DNA from 2 places in the Nonomuraea mangrovi genome. Region 1 is predicted to be linked to the other one. Evidence: riboswitches for the same ligand, from Rfam matches in the RefSeq annotation. Region 1 holds a riboswitch; the other holds the start of a gene.
What was found. A riboswitch is a leader RNA that binds a small molecule or an ion and turns the genes downstream of it on or off. The one in region 1 is predicted to bind thiamine pyrophosphate.
Positions count from the first base shown of each region.

Region 1 (7,160 bases):
CACCCTGGTCGTGGTCACCGGTAGCGCCACCCTGCCGCGGCGGCGTTCGGCGGCGACCAGGTCGAGCACCACCAGCAGCGCCCGCTCCTCGCTGATGAGCTGGCCCATCTCGTCGACCAGGGCGATGCGCTCGCCGACGGGGTCGAAGCGGACGCCGAAGGAGGCGCGTGAGGAGCCGACGAGTTCGGAAAGGCGCTGCAGGTCGCGGCGGCGCTCGGCGAGCGTCTCGGTGGGCGAGGCGGAGTCGAGTCTGGCGTTGACGGTCAGCACCTCGACGCCGAGACGGCCGAGCAGGGTGGGCAGCACCACCGAGGCGGTGCCGCCCGCGCAGTCCACGACGACCTTCATGTCGTTGACGCCCGTCATGTCGACGCAGCGCAGCAGCTCCTGCGCGTAGTCCTCGACCGCTCTGGCGGGGAAGCTCAGCTCGGCGATCTCGCCGGGGAAGGCTCTGCGGAACTCCTGGCGGGAGAAGACGCGTTCCAGCTTGCGCTGTGCGGTGGGGCTGAGATCGGCGCCGTGGGAGTCCATGAAGACGATGTCGACGCTCTGCGGGTCGCCGGAGGTGGTGCGCAGCGCGATGCCGCCGCTGGCGGGCCTGCGGGAGGTGTGGAAGCGGGCCACGGGCAGCGGCATGGCCTCCAGGTCGAGCACGTCGATGGCGCCCGCGGTCAGCGCGCTGATCACGGCGCGTTTGAGCGCCCTCGCCGCGCGGGAGGAGTCGCGCGAGGTGATGACCTGGTCGCCCTTCTTCAGGGTGGTGGCGTAGGCGCTGGCCAGCCGTACGCAGAGCTCGGGGGTGATCTCGACGTTGACCAGGCCGCTGACGCCGCGGGGGCCGAACAGGCTGCGCTGGCCGCGCGACTCCCAGATGACGCTGGTGTTGACGACCGCGCCCGCCTCGACGGTCTTGAAGGGGTAGACCTTGACGCCGCTGGAGACGTACGCCTCGGCCTCGATGACGCACTCGTCACCGACGACGGCGTTCTCCTCGATACGGGCGCCGGTCATCAGGTCGGTGTTCTTGCCGATGACGCAGCCGCGCAGGTGGGCGCCCGGACCGATGTAGACGTTGTCGTGGACCACGGCGCGGTGCAGGAAGGCGCCCTCGCGCACGACGGCGTTGCTGCCGAGCACGGTGTACTCGCGCAGCTCGGCGCCCGCCTCGATCTTGACGTAGTCGCCGATGAGCAGCGGGCCCTTGAGCACGGCCTCGGGGTCCACCTCGGCGCCCTCGCCCACCCAGACGCCCGGCGACATCTCGAAGCCGCCGACGTCGAGCTTGACCCGCCCTGACAGCGCGTCCGCCTGGGCCTTCAGGTAGCTCTCGTGGGTGCCGACGTCCTCCCAGTAGCAGTCGGAGACGTAGCCGTAGATGGGCGCGCCGCGTTCGAGCAGGCGGGGAAAGACGTCAGAGGACCAGTCGACGGCCTCTCCCGCGGGGACGTCGTCGAGGACTTCGGGCTCCATGACGTAGATGCCGGTGTTCACCGTGTCGGAGAAGACCTGGCCCCAGGTGGGCTTTTCGAGGAAACGCTGCACCCTGCCCTGATCGTCGACGATGATGATCCCGAACTCGAGCGGGTTGGGGACGCGCGTCAGACCGATAGTGACGAGGGCCGAATTCTCCCGATGAAACCGGATCATGTCCGATAAATCGATATCGGTCAGAGCGTCGCCAGAAATGACGAGGAAGCGGTCGTCGCGGAGTTTGTCGGCGGCGTTCTTGACGCTGCCCGCCGTACCGAGGGGAAGGTCTTCCGTGGCGTAGTGCAGGCGCATGCCCAGTTCGTCGCCGTCGCCGAAGTAGCTGCGCACCAGCGCGGCAAGGAACTGGACCGTGACCACGGTCTCGGTCAGGCCGTGTTTCCGCAGCAACCGGAGCACGTGTTCCATGATCGGGCGGTTGACCACAGGAAGCAGGGGTTTGGGCTGGTTCGCGGTCATCGGCCGCAACCTCGTGCCCTCCCCGCCTGCCATGACGACCGCCTTCACCCGATCACTCCTTCGTCGCAGTTTGCCCGGGTTCGCGCAGCTCCCCCTTGGCAGCGGTGACGAGCTGGCGCACCTGTACCACATACAACACGCCTGCCCACCAGTACAGACCCGTTCCCCAAATGGCGAACGCCCATCCGATAATCCTCGCAATATCGGCATACCAGGAGCCGGTGTGCGAGGCCAGGAAGAGCAGCGGGAAGGCGTACATCAGATTGGCCATGGCCGCTTTGCCAAGAAAATGCACAGGCAGTGCCTTGTAGCCGTATTTGCGGAGCACGGGGAAGAAACATCCGACGAAGATTTCCCGTGCCAGGATGATCGCGACCAGCCACCACGGGATCACCTCCCTGAGCACCAGGCCGAGGAGGGTGGCGAAGACATAGAGCTTGTCGGCGGCCGGGTCGATGAGGCGGCCCAGCCTGCTGGTCTGGTTCCAGGCGCGGGCGATCTTGCCGTCGAGCCAGTCGGTGAACCCCGCCACCATGAGCAGCCCGATCGCCCAGCCGTCCGCCTTGGGTCCGAGAACCAGCCAAAGGAACACGGGCACACCGAGGAGACGCAGGAAGCTCAGCAGGTTAGGAACCGTCCAGATCCGGTCCTCCGCTGACGAAGGGGCGGAAGTTTCGCTCACGCTTGCGACCCTACTGCGTCGCCGACCAGCGCACGCTGCCGCGCCGTGGCCCGATGGATCCGCTCGCGGACCGCCGCGGCATTTCGGGCATCCGAAGAAGCCGGGGGTTGCGCGGCCCCCCGGTGATCGGGTTACGGTTGCGCCGACCAACGCGGGAGCCCGGTGTGACCGGGCTGAGAGGACGGCTACAGCCGCCGACCGCCAGAACCTGCTCCGGGTAATGCCGGCGAAGGGAGTTTGCGCGATGAGTGGCGCGCGCTTTTCCAAGATCTACCAGGGCGATCTCAGGGTCCCGGCACGCCGGATCGAGCTGAGCGACGGCGGATCCTTCACCGTCTACGACACCTCCGGCCCCTACACCGACCCCAGCGTGGAGACCGACGTCACCCGCGGCCTGCGCCCCCTTCGCGAACAGTGGATCCTCGACCGCGGCGACGTCGCCAGGTACGGCGGCCGCCACGTCAAGCCCATCGACGACGGCTACCGCGACCAGGCGGCCTGGAAGCGGGCGGGCGCGAACCTGTTCGCCGGCGAGCGCCGCGACCCCCTCAGGGCCGCGGGCGCGCCCGTCACCCAGCTCGCCTACGCCCGCAGGGGCGTGGTGACCAGGGAGATGGAGTTCGTCGCCGTCAGGGAGGGCGTGGACCCCGAATTCGTCCGCGCGGAGGTGGCCGCGGGCAGGGCGATCATCCCCGCCAACGTCAACCACCCCGAGACCGAGCCGATGATCATCGGCAGGAACTTCCTCGTCAAGATCAATGCCAACATCGGCAACTCCGCCATCACCTCCTCCGTCGAGGAGGAGGTGGAGAAGATGACCTGGGCCATCCGCTGGGGCGCCGACACCGTCATGGACCTGTCGACGGGCCGCGACATCCACACCACCCGCGAGTGGATCATCCGCAACTCGCCCGTCCCGATCGGCACCGTCCCCCTCTACCAGGCCCTGGAGAAGGTCAACGGGGTCGCCGCGCACCTGTCGTGGGAGGTCTACCGCGACACGCTCATCGAGCAGTGCGAGCAGGGCGTCGACTACGTCACCGTCCACGCGGGGGTGCGGCTGGCGTACGTGCCGCTCACCGTCGGCCGCAAGACGGGCATCGTCTCCCGCGGCGGCTCGATCATGGCGGCATGGTGCCTGGCACACCACCGCGAGAGCTTCCTGTACGAGCACTTCGAGGAGATGTGCGACATCCTCGCCTCCTACGACGTCGCCTTCTCGCTGGGCGACGGGCTGCGGCCGGGCTCGATCGCCGACGCCAACGACGAGGCGCAGTTCGCCGAGCTGCGCACGCTGGGCGAGCTCACCACGATCGCTCACGCGCACGACGTGCAGGTCATGATCGAGGGTCCGGGCCACGTGCCGATGCACAAGATCAAGGAGAACGTGGAGCTGCAGCGCGAGCTCTGCGACGACGCCCCCTTCTACACCCTCGGTCCCCTGGTCACCGACATCGCGCCCGGCTACGACCACATCACCTCGGGCATCGGCGCGGCCATGATCGGCTGGTACGGCACGGCGATGCTCTGCTATGTCACCCCGAAGGAGCACCTCGGCCTGCCCGACAAGGACGACGTCAAGACCGGCGTCATCACCTACAAGATCGCCGCGCACGCCGCGGACCTGGCCAAGGGGCACCCGGGGGCGCAGGCGTGGGACGACGCGCTGTCGGATGCGCGGTTCGAGTTCCGGTGGGAGGACCAGTTCGACCTTTCACTGGACCCTGACACCGCACGGGCCTTCCACGACGAGACGCTGCCCGCGACCCCGGCCAAGACGGCGCACTTCTGCTCGATGTGCGGGCCGAAGTTCTGCTCGATGCGGATCTCCCACGACCTGCGGGCGCAGGCGGGGATGCGGGAGAAGGCGGAGGAGTTCGTGCGCGGCGGCGGCGAGATCTACCTGCCGCTTCCCGAGCGGCGCTGAGGCCCGACCTGCCGCGGAACGCCCGCGCCGCCTGCCGCAGGGGCCGGGCGGCGCGGGCCGGCCGTCGTCGCGGTCCCGGGACCGGGAGGCCGGGACCGCGAGACCGGGACCGCGAGACCGGGGTACGCCTGAGGTCAGCGCTTCACGGGCGCGCTCGCGTCGAGCAGCAGATTCTTGGCGTCGGTGGCCGTGAACCTGCCGGTGGTCCCGCACACGGCGCCCACGGTGTGCGCGGCCCAGGCCTGCGTGCCCGCCTCGGTCCCCGGGTGCCAGGTCGTGTTGATGCCGGACGAGGCCTGCCTGCCGCCCTCCTCGGTGCTGAGCGACAGCGTCGCCATGCCGATGACGCCGCCGTCATGCCCCCACAGCTTCCCGCAGGGCGTGTCGTAGGCGATGAGGCCGAGGCCGTAGTCGAAGGTGACGGGGACCCCCGGCCCCGGCGTGATCGGACCCGTCCTCCGCATCTCCGCGAGCTGGTCCTGGCCGATCAACCCGCCGGTGAGCAGCGCGCGGAAGAAGCGGTTGAGATCCTCCATCGTCGAGACCATCGCGCCCGCCGTGCCGCCCCACGACATGTTGAACGTGCTGAAGTCCCTGAGCGGGAAGGAGCCGAAGAAGGACGTGTACGCCTTCGCGTGCGGGCGGGGCAGCTCCGGCGTGTTCGGGAAGAACGTGTGCGACAGTCCCGCCCGCTGGATCACGTGGCGGGTGATGTAGCGCTCGGCGGACATCCCCGTGACCTTGTCGAGCAGCAGGCCGAGCACGATGTAGTTGGTGTTGGAGTAGCTGCCCGGCGAGTCGCCCGGCTCCCCCGACGGGCCGACGCCGAGGCCGAGGCGGATGAGCTCCTCGTCGCTGAACTGCCGCACGCGCATCTCTTCGAGGCTGTCGGGGCCGGTGATCAGCGCGGTGTCGTAGTCGCCGAGGTGGCTGGTGTGGTTGAGCAGCATCCTGACGGTGACGCGCCGGTCGGGCAGCAGCCCGGGCAGGTACTCCTCGACGGGGGCGTCCAGCCGTACCTTGCCCTGCTCGACCTGCTGCAGGACGGCGGTGGCGACGAAGGTCTTGGTGATGCTGCCGATCCGGTGGTACATGGCGGGCCGCGTGGGACGCCCTGCCTCCAGGTCGGCCAGGCCCGCCGCGCCGCGCCAGTGCCGCCATCCGTCCCGGACGGCGGAGTAGGCCCCGGCGACGCCGCCCTTGGGCACCTCCTCGAGCGTGCGCCGCAGCTCCTTCCTGTCGAGCCCCGGTCCTGCGGCGTGCGCGGCCGGAGCGACGCCGGCCAAGACGAGCAGCGCCCCGAGGCCCAGTGCGGCCATCCTCTTCCACGCCATCCTGTCGCCCTTCTCGCGAAGTTTCCGGACGGGCTCACTATGGCATGCCAGTGATCATGGAAACCTCGGCGGGAAGGAGGACTTCTCCGCTCATCCCCTGAAAGGAGGGGAGGCGACCGAAGTCTCAGGCGCGGGCGGCCTGGAGGAAGGCGCGGATGAGGGCGGAGTCCTTCACGCCCCTGGAGACCTCCACGCCGCTGGAGACGTCGACGCCCCACGGCTGCGCCGCGGCGATCGCCTGCCGTACGTTGCCGGGATCGAGGCCGCCGGCCAGCAGCCAGTGGCCCGAGGGGCCGCCGCGGACGGCCGCCCAGTCCCAGGGCTCGCCGGCGCCGGCCCTGGGCGCGTCCACGATCAGCAGGTCCTCGTCGAACGCCCCTGTCCGCAGGTCGGCGTCGGCCGGGACGGCGCGCACGAGCGTGAGACCGAGGTCCTTCAGCGCGGTGAAGTCCGCGTGCGGGTGACGGCCGTGCAGCTGGACGGCCCGCACCCCTGCGGCCGTGGCGGCCTGCCGTACCTCTTCGACGGGCTCGCCCATGAAGACGCCGACGGTCAGCACGTGGGCCGGGACCTGCGCGGCCAGCTCGGCGGCCCGCGCGGGACTCACCCTGCGCGGGCTCCGGGTCATCACGAACCCGATCGCGTCGGCGCCGGCCTCGACGGCCGCCTCGACGTGCTCGGGCTCGCTCAACCCGCAGATCTTCACGAACATGGCCAAAGCCTATCGGCGCCGCGCGGCCGAGGGCGACCACGCCCACACCGTGGTGAGGGCCAGCAGGCCGAACATGAGCACGCCGTTGGGAACGTGCGCGCCGAGGCCGACGAAGATCAGCAGGAAGTGCTGGGCGATGCCGAGCAGGAACAGGGCGAGGCTCGCGAGGGCGGGCCAGCCCGCGCCCCTGCCGGGACGCCAGTAGAGGACGGCGGCGATCACCTGGAGCAGGCCGACCAGGTGAGCGACCATGCCGATCATGACATGGGTCTCGGCCGTCGCGAGGTCGGCCACGAGCGAGGTGTCGCCGTAGACCAGCGCCTGCCCGGCGAACGAGGCCGCCACCAGCAGCGAGACGGCGTGGGCGAGCACCAGCACGCGCAGGGTGTAGAGCAGCCCGGACGAGACGGGGACGGACGTGGCTGAGGTCACGTCGTGCATGAGGGTGGTCCTTCCTTCTGAGGTGAGGACCACATCGTGGCCGGGCGGGCCCGGCGGGGTCGTCAGCCTGCCGGGTGACCCCCCGATCAGCCCCTGGGCGGATGGCGCACCGGGCGG
Region 1 covers NZ_JBHUFV010000003.1:384,938-392,097, forward strand. The annotation lists gene ACFSKW_RS01995 (sugar phosphate nucleotidyltransferase) at 1-1,995, opposite strand, end outside; gene ACFSKW_RS02000 (CDP-alcohol phosphatidyltransferase family protein) at 2,000-2,629, opposite strand; TPP riboswitch at 2,771-2,881, shown strand; gene thiC (phosphomethylpyrimidine synthase ThiC) at 2,874-4,556, shown strand; gene ACFSKW_RS02010 (serine hydrolase domain-containing protein) at 4,691-5,890, opposite strand; gene ACFSKW_RS02015 (phosphoribosylanthranilate isomerase) at 6,015-6,602, opposite strand; gene ACFSKW_RS02020 (hypothetical protein) at 6,612-7,043, opposite strand; gene ACFSKW_RS02025 (response regulator) at 7,130-7,160, opposite strand, start outside.

Region 2 (7,160 bases), on a different contig from region 1:
CGTGGCGGCGCTGATGGCGGCTGTGGTCGCGGCGATCATGATGACCGCGTTGATGTCGGCGATGGTCTTGGCGACCGCCTCGCCGGCCCACTCGCCCTCGGTGATCTCCTTGATCCGTTCCTTGCTCGCCCCCGGGAAGGCCTTGCGGTCCAGCTTGCAGGCGTGCATGACCGCGATCAGCACCGCCGTACGCGCGTCGGGGTCGGCGCCGGCCAGCGCGCTCGCCACCCGCCCGCGGACCTCGGCCTCCACGCTGCCGTCGGCCTCGGGCCAGCGCGTCGTGGGGAAGACGCCGAGCACCTTGCCGCGCTCCTGCGTCAGGACGCCGGTGTCGGCCAGCTTGGTCAGCAGGCGGTTCTTCAGCTTGCTGGTGCCGATCTTGGCGACCCACCAGGCGGGCTTGCGCTCCTTGCCGTCCTCCGCGATGCGGGCCAGCGCGGCGTCGAGATCGGTGTCGCCGCCTCCGGCGGCCTCCTTCACGACGACCTTCTTCTGCGACAGCTCGATCCTGCCCTCGACGGCCAGTTCGGCCAGTACGGCACCGCCCAGCGCGGCCCCCAGCTCGGTGGAGCCGATCAGCTGCCTGCCGTCTTCCTCGCGGTAGGCGAGCAGAAGGATCTCTTCGGCGATGGTGACGGTCATGGCTCGACCCTACGTCGTAAGGGGTCCGTAAGCGTTGCGAGCGCCGTCGCGTGGTCATGTGGATACATGAAACTCCTGCGCAATCCGCTGACCTGGACCGCCGTGGCGGTGGTCTTCGGGGTCGCGATGTATCTGTTCCAGCCGTGGCGGCTCTTCACCACCGTCGAGGTGAACGAGCCCTTCCCCGTCGGGGGCGCCGTACCGTCGGCGGGCTCGCCACCGGCGGCGTCGAGCCGGCCGTCCCAGGGAGCGCGACCGTCCCAGGGATCGGGGCCAGAGGGGCAGGCGAGCCTGAGCCCCGGCCAGGCCGGCGCGGCTCCCGAGGCGACCGTGCTCCGGTCCGGAGCCTTCGTCACCCATGAGCACAGGACCTCGGGTGTCGCCAAGGTGCTCAGGCTCCCTGACGGGAGGCGGGTGCTGCGCATCGAGCGCCTGGCCACCTCCGACGGCCCCGACCTGCGCGTGTGGCTGAGCGACCAGCCCGTCACCGACTCGTGGCGCAACTTCGACGACGGCCGGTACCTGGAGCTCGGCCATCTCAAGGGCAACAAGGGCAACGCCAACTACGCGATCCCCGCCGGCGCCGACCTGGACAGGCTCACCAGCGTGTCGATCTGGTGCAAGCGGTTCAGCGTGTCGTTCGGCGCCGCCGCTCTCACCGTGGAAAACCGGTAGCTTGCGCCATATGTCGATTTCTGCGGAACTGCACGCCATTGGCCGGCCCCTGCTCGAGGCGCAGCTCGCGCATCCCACCGTCGTGGGCATCGGCAGGGGAGACCTCGAGGAGAAGGTCTTCAGGTCATGGCTCGAACAGGACTGGCTGTTCCTGCACGACTACGTGCGCGTGTTCGCCAGGCTGGCCTGGCAGGCGCCCGCCGCGCACCTCGGAGACCTGGTGGACCTGGCCCACACGACCTTCCACGACGAGCTTTCGCTGCACAGGTCGCTGTCGGCCGGGTTCGGCGCCGACCTGGACGGCGCGGTGAAGGGGCCGGCCTGCGCCGCGTACACGGCGTTCCTGCTGGAGTCGGCCGCCGACTACGCCGAGGGTCTCGCCGCGCTCTACCCGTGCATGTGGGGGTATTCCACGCTCGGCCGGATCCTCGCGGAGAACAAGCCGGAGGAGCCCCGCTACCGTGCCTGGGTCGACACCTACGCCGACCCCGGTTTCGCGGCCCTGACCGGGCGGATCGCCGAGATGATCGACGAGGCGGCCCCGGACCTCTCCAGGGCGACGGCCCTGTTCGCCGAGGGCATGCGCCACGAACTGGCCTTCTGGGACGTCCCCTGAGCGCCGCCCTTCGTTGATCAACCGTTTGGTTGCCCGCCAGGGGAGGGCGCGCCTTAATCTGGACGCATGCCGGAACTTCCCGAAGTGGAGTCGCTCGCCGAGTTCCTGCGCGAGCGGGCGGTCGGCCGCACGGTCCTGGCCGTCGACGTGGTCGCCTTCCAGGCGCTCAAGACCTTCGATCCGCCCGTCACCGCGCTCGGCGGGCTGACGGTGACCGGCGTGGCGAGGCACGGCAAGTTCCTCGACCTCGACTGCGACGGTCTCCACCTGGTCACGCACCTGTCCAGGGCCGGCTGGCTGCGCTGGCGCGAGGATCTGTCAGGCGCCAAGCCCGTCCGTCCTGGCAAGGGCCCGCTCGCCGCCCGGGTACGGCTGGCGCCCGGCGACGACGGCGCGGCGCCAGGCTTCGAGCTGACCGAGGCCGGCACGCAGAAACGCCTGGCCGTCTACGTGGTCAAGGACCCGATGGAGGTGCCCGGCATCGCCTCGCTGGGGCCCGACCCGCTCGTGCCCGAGTTCACCGTGCAGGCGTTGAAGCGGATCGTGGGCGGTAACCGTACCCAGATCAAGGGCCTGCTGAGAGACCAGAAGATCATCGCGGGCATCGGCAACGCCTACTCCGACGAGGTGCTGCACGCGGCGCGGATGTCACCCTTCAAGATCGCCGCGACGCTGACGGACGCGCAGATCGCCGACCTGCACGAGGCGATCGTCACCACGTTGAGAGACGCGATGGAGCGGGCCCACGGGCTGGCCGCCAAGGACCTCAAGGCGGAGAAGAAGTCGGGGCTGCGCGTCCACAACAGGGCGGGGCAGGCGTGCGACGTGTGCGGCGACACGATCCGCGAGGTGTCCTTCGCGGACTCGTCCCTGCAGTACTGCCCGACGTGTCAGACCGAGGGCAAGATCCTCGCGGACCGGCGCATGTCGAAGCTGCTCAAGTAGGCGCCCGTCAGGCGACGAACGGGGGCCGGCCGGTCTCGCTCACCAGGGGCCTGCCCGCCATCTCCCACGACTGCATGCCGCCGCCGATGTTGACCGCCTCGCGGCCGATGTGGTTGAGCCACGCGGCGGCGTGCGCGGAACGGCCGCCGACCCTGCACACGACGTAGACGGGGCCGGAGGGCAGCTCGTCGACACGGGCCTGGAGCTCGCCGAGCGGGATGTGGGTGGCGTCCGGGGCGTGGCCCGCCGCCCACTCGTCGTTCTCGCGGACGTCGAGCAGGAAGGCACCGGCGGGCATGTCGGTCACGTTGATCTCGGGAACGGTCATACCTCCATTCTCGCGGACCCGCCGCACCACGACCTCCCGTGGAGGACGAGACTCCCGGAAGGGCGGCCACGTGCGAATCCGGGTCGTCCGCGTTGGCCTTTCCCGGTGGGGGGCTCTCTTACGTGTCCTGAGCGTTGGTTCTCAGGCGGACCCCGGGAGCAGTGTGAAGGGAATCACCCATGATCGGGGCGGTCAGCCTCAAACCGGTGCAAGATCTGGGGATGAACGCATTACTCCGGGCCGCGCTCGCGGGGGCCGTGATCGGGCTGCTGGAGAGCATCTTGTGGTCCCACGGGCCGGAAGACGACGGCACCGGCGCCATGTTGATGCTCTTCGTGCCCTTCCCCTTGGGATTGCTGCTGTGCAGGCTGGCCGTCTTGCCGCTTTGGGGCGTGGTCGCGGGCGTGGCACCGTTCATCATCATGCTGCTCTTCGGCGCCTGCCTTGAGCGGCTGACCATGCCTGAGATCATGGACTTCGGTATCGTCCAGGGAACGCTGATCTTCATGGGCATCGGGGCTAGCGGCTATGTCGCGGCGACCGCGCTGGTCATGCCGGGGAGGAAGGTGCTTAGCCTCTCCACGACCGGCGCCGTGCTCGTCCTGTACTGCGCGGTGGCCGTCCTCCAAGGCAGCATCGACGAGGCGGCCAGAGCCGTCAGGATCGATCGCTCTGGTCTGCCGCTGGTTGCGGTCGACGGCTACCGGCCGGCCTGGGTCGACGAATGGGGACTCCCCTCAACGCTGAGGCTCACCTATCAGCACGAGGGAGATGGCTCAAACGTCGAGGTATTCGTCAGGAAGGCGAAGGCTGCGACGCCCAAGGCAGCTTGCGCCCAACCCGACCCGGAGTCGGACGGGCGCCCGGGCGCGTGCCGTCGTGTCTCCCGGGACGTGTGGGCCCGCACTGACGGCGCTCGTGCGATCGTCGTGACCAGGCGCGGAATCGCGTTGGTGCGGCTCGTCAGCGACAGTGCCGGCGAGGCCGCATTGGTCTCCCTGGTGCCGACGCTTCGTTCGATCACCACCAGCGAGTTGTCCGGGGTTCCAGGTTCCGCGATGTGAGGCGTCGACCTTGCTGCGCAGCCTCGGCTTCTTGATCGGTCGCCGCTTCACGGCCAAGTCTTCAGGCGTCCTACAGTGCGCCCAACGATCGCTGCTTAGAGGCACATGCATGCGTTGCGTGCGCAGCTCCTGATGACGCGGCAGGAGAGGTATCCCCCTCCTGTTCAGTGGGGCATTCGTACGGTTGGAAAGTACAGCCACAGCCGTGCATGGTTGTTCTTTGATGGACGTCCACGGACGCCGGTCCAAGACATGGCGCGTCGAGACGCAGGGGTGGTTGAACGCGGACAAATGGTGCATCATTGGGGCGCGAGCTGGGCAGACCCCGGCCGCACTCACAAGTCCAAACCGCGGGAGCTCGGGGCAACCGGGCTGAGAGGGCAACTGCCGTTGCCGACCGCATGAACCTGTCCGGGTAATGCCGGCGTAGGGAGCGTGTGATGACGCACGTCGTCGATCCGAAGCATGCCGAAGTACCGCTGACCCTCGACGAGGCCCCGCCGAGAACGCTGGGCGTCCTCGACCAGGGCGCCTTCTGGGCCAACCTCGGGGTCAGCCTCCTCGGCTTCTCCTTCGCCCTCTTCCTCATCAATCCGCTGCTCGACGACAACCCGCTGACCATGACCGCCGCGGTCACCGCCACCGTCGTCGGCAGCCTCGTCGGAACCGCCATGGTCGGTCTGGCCGCCATCCCCGGCGTCCAGACGGGGAAACCGGCGATGGTGCTGCTCAGAGGCCTGTTCGGGGCCAGGCTGTCCTACGTCCCGACCGTGCTCAACATCATCCAGATGCTCGGATGGGGCGCGTTCGAGCTGTGGGTCATCTCCATGGGCGCCCAGGCGATCTTCGGTGACGCCGTGCCGTACGCGGTCTGGGTGGTCGTCGCGGGTGCGATCACCACGGGACTGACGATCTACCCGCTCGGCGCGATCAGGCTGATCAGGCGGGTCGTCACGGTCGGGGTGATCATCTCGACCGTCTGGTTCGCGGTGACGCTCCTGCAGAGCGCCCCCGTGCAGACCGGCGGCAGCTGGGACGCCTTCGCTCCCGCCGTCGACTTCGTCATCGCGCTGTCGGTCTCCTGGGTGCCGCTGGCCGCCGACTTCGCCAGGCACTCGCGCAGCAGCTCGGCCGCCTTCACCGGTGTGGTGAGCGGCTACACGATCGCGCAGGTCGCGTGCCTGGCCATCGGCGTCTACGCGGTCGCGATCGCCGGGCACGACGCCGTGCTCAACGACCCGACCGCGGTCTTCGGCCCGTTCGTCGCCGCACCCCTGGGCGCGCTGTTCTTCGGCGTCCTGGTGCTGCGCGAGACCGACCAGTCGTTCGCGAACGTCTACTCCGTGGCCATGTCGCTGCAGAACCTCATGCCCCGCGTCGACCGGCGCCTGTTCTCGGTGGCGATCGGCGTGCTGACCATCGGCGTGGCGCTCCTCGTCGACGTCAACTCCTACAGCGCCTTCCTCAGCATCATCGGCGCCGTGTTCGTGCCGATGCTCGGCGTGCTCGTGGTCGACTACTTCGTGCTCGGCACCGCCAGGACCTGGGACACCAGCGAGAACGCCCCTTCCCGCTGGCTCATGATCATCCCGTGGGCGCTCGGGTTCTGCGCGTGGTGGCTGCTGGCAGCGCCGTCCACGATCCCGTGGTGGGCGGCGATCTGGGACGGCGCCCGCGCGGCGCTCGGCTTCACCCGCCAGCCGTGGATGAGCGCGGCCGTGGGAGCCTTCCTGGTCGCGGGCCTGGTCACCCTGGCCATCGGCCGGGTACGGCGGCGCTAGCCCTCGACGCGCAGCAGGCGTTCGAGCGCGGTGGCGCCTCCGGGGTAGCCGTCGCGATCGGCGACCCGGTGGCAGGGCACGATCACGCACACCGGGTTGCCGTTGAGCGCGCTGCCCACCGCGTGGAGCGCCTGCGGCCGTCCGATGCGGGCCGCCAGCTCGCGCGTGGTGGTGCCGGTGCCGTACGGCACGGCCATCGTCATCTGCAGGAGGGTACGCGCGAACGGTGTGGCCAGCTGTAGGTCGACGGGGGCGGTGAAGGCGCGCAGGCGCCTGGAGAAGTAGGCGTCGAGCTCGCGCCGCACCGGGTCGAGGCGGCGCGGGTCGGGGCCCACGAGGCCGCCGACCGCCCGAGAGACCCGCTCGAAGACCGCGTGCTCGTCGTCGAAGCTGCAGGCGACGACGCCCTTGCCCGTCACCGCGAGCACGAGCGTCCCCACCGCGCCGTCGTAGGTTCCGATGGCGACATCCGGCGGTCGCTCGGCGCGGTAGGTGGGTGAGGTGATCCTCACCAGGGCATCGAGCTCGCCAGCCGACATAACCCGCAGCGTATCGGACGGATCAGGCCACGGAGCGACCGCGCCACCGGCACTATGGAAAGGTGGGTGACGAGGAGATCACCGCAGCCGTACTCTCCAGCGCCCCCAACGCGGTCGTCGTGCTCGACAGGGACCAGGCCGTGCTGGTCTGGAATCCTGCGGCGGAGCGGTTGTTCGGGTGGAGCCATGAGGAGATGGTCGGGCGGCGCGCGCCGCTCGTCCCCGCTGAGCTGACCGCCGAGCACAACGCGGTGCTCGAGAGGGTTCGCACGGGCGGCCAGGTCTCGCTGCGCACCAAGCGCTTCCGCAGGGACGGCACGCTCCTCGACGTGCGGGTCGACACCAGCGCCCTGCTCCAGGGCAACGCCGTCGTCGGCTACGTGCACGTCCACCACCCGACGGAGGACGACGTCGCCGCGCGCGACAGGGTGGCGCGCAGGGCCAGGCTGGTGCGCAGGCTCACCGACGTGGTCGGTGACATCAACGCCGAGCTGGAGCTGCCCGCCGTACTCGATCGCATCGCCGCCAGCCTCACCGAGCTGACCGGAGCCGACGCGGGCGGCTTCGTGC
Region 2 covers NZ_JBHUFV010000022.1:34,983-42,142, reverse strand. The annotation lists gene ACFSKW_RS14420 (GOLPH3/VPS74 family protein) at 1-642, opposite strand, end outside; gene ACFSKW_RS14415 (DM13 domain-containing protein) at 709-1,317, shown strand; gene ACFSKW_RS14410 (TenA family protein) at 1,328-1,933, shown strand; gene ACFSKW_RS14405 (Fpg/Nei family DNA glycosylase) at 2,000-2,878, shown strand; gene ACFSKW_RS14400 (rhodanese-like domain-containing protein) at 2,886-3,206, opposite strand; gene ACFSKW_RS14395 (hypothetical protein) at 3,386-4,270, shown strand; TPP riboswitch at 4,611-4,721, shown strand; gene ACFSKW_RS14390 (purine-cytosine permease family protein) at 4,711-6,051, shown strand; gene ACFSKW_RS14385 (methylated-DNA--[protein]-cysteine S-methyltransferase) at 6,048-6,590, opposite strand; gene ACFSKW_RS14380 (PAS domain S-box protein) at 6,653-7,160, shown strand, end outside.
Region 2: linked by a shared signal. The riboswitch ahead of ACFSKW_RS14390 (purine-cytosine permease family protein) and the one ahead of thiC (phosphomethylpyrimidine synthase ThiC) in region 1 are both predicted to bind thiamine pyrophosphate.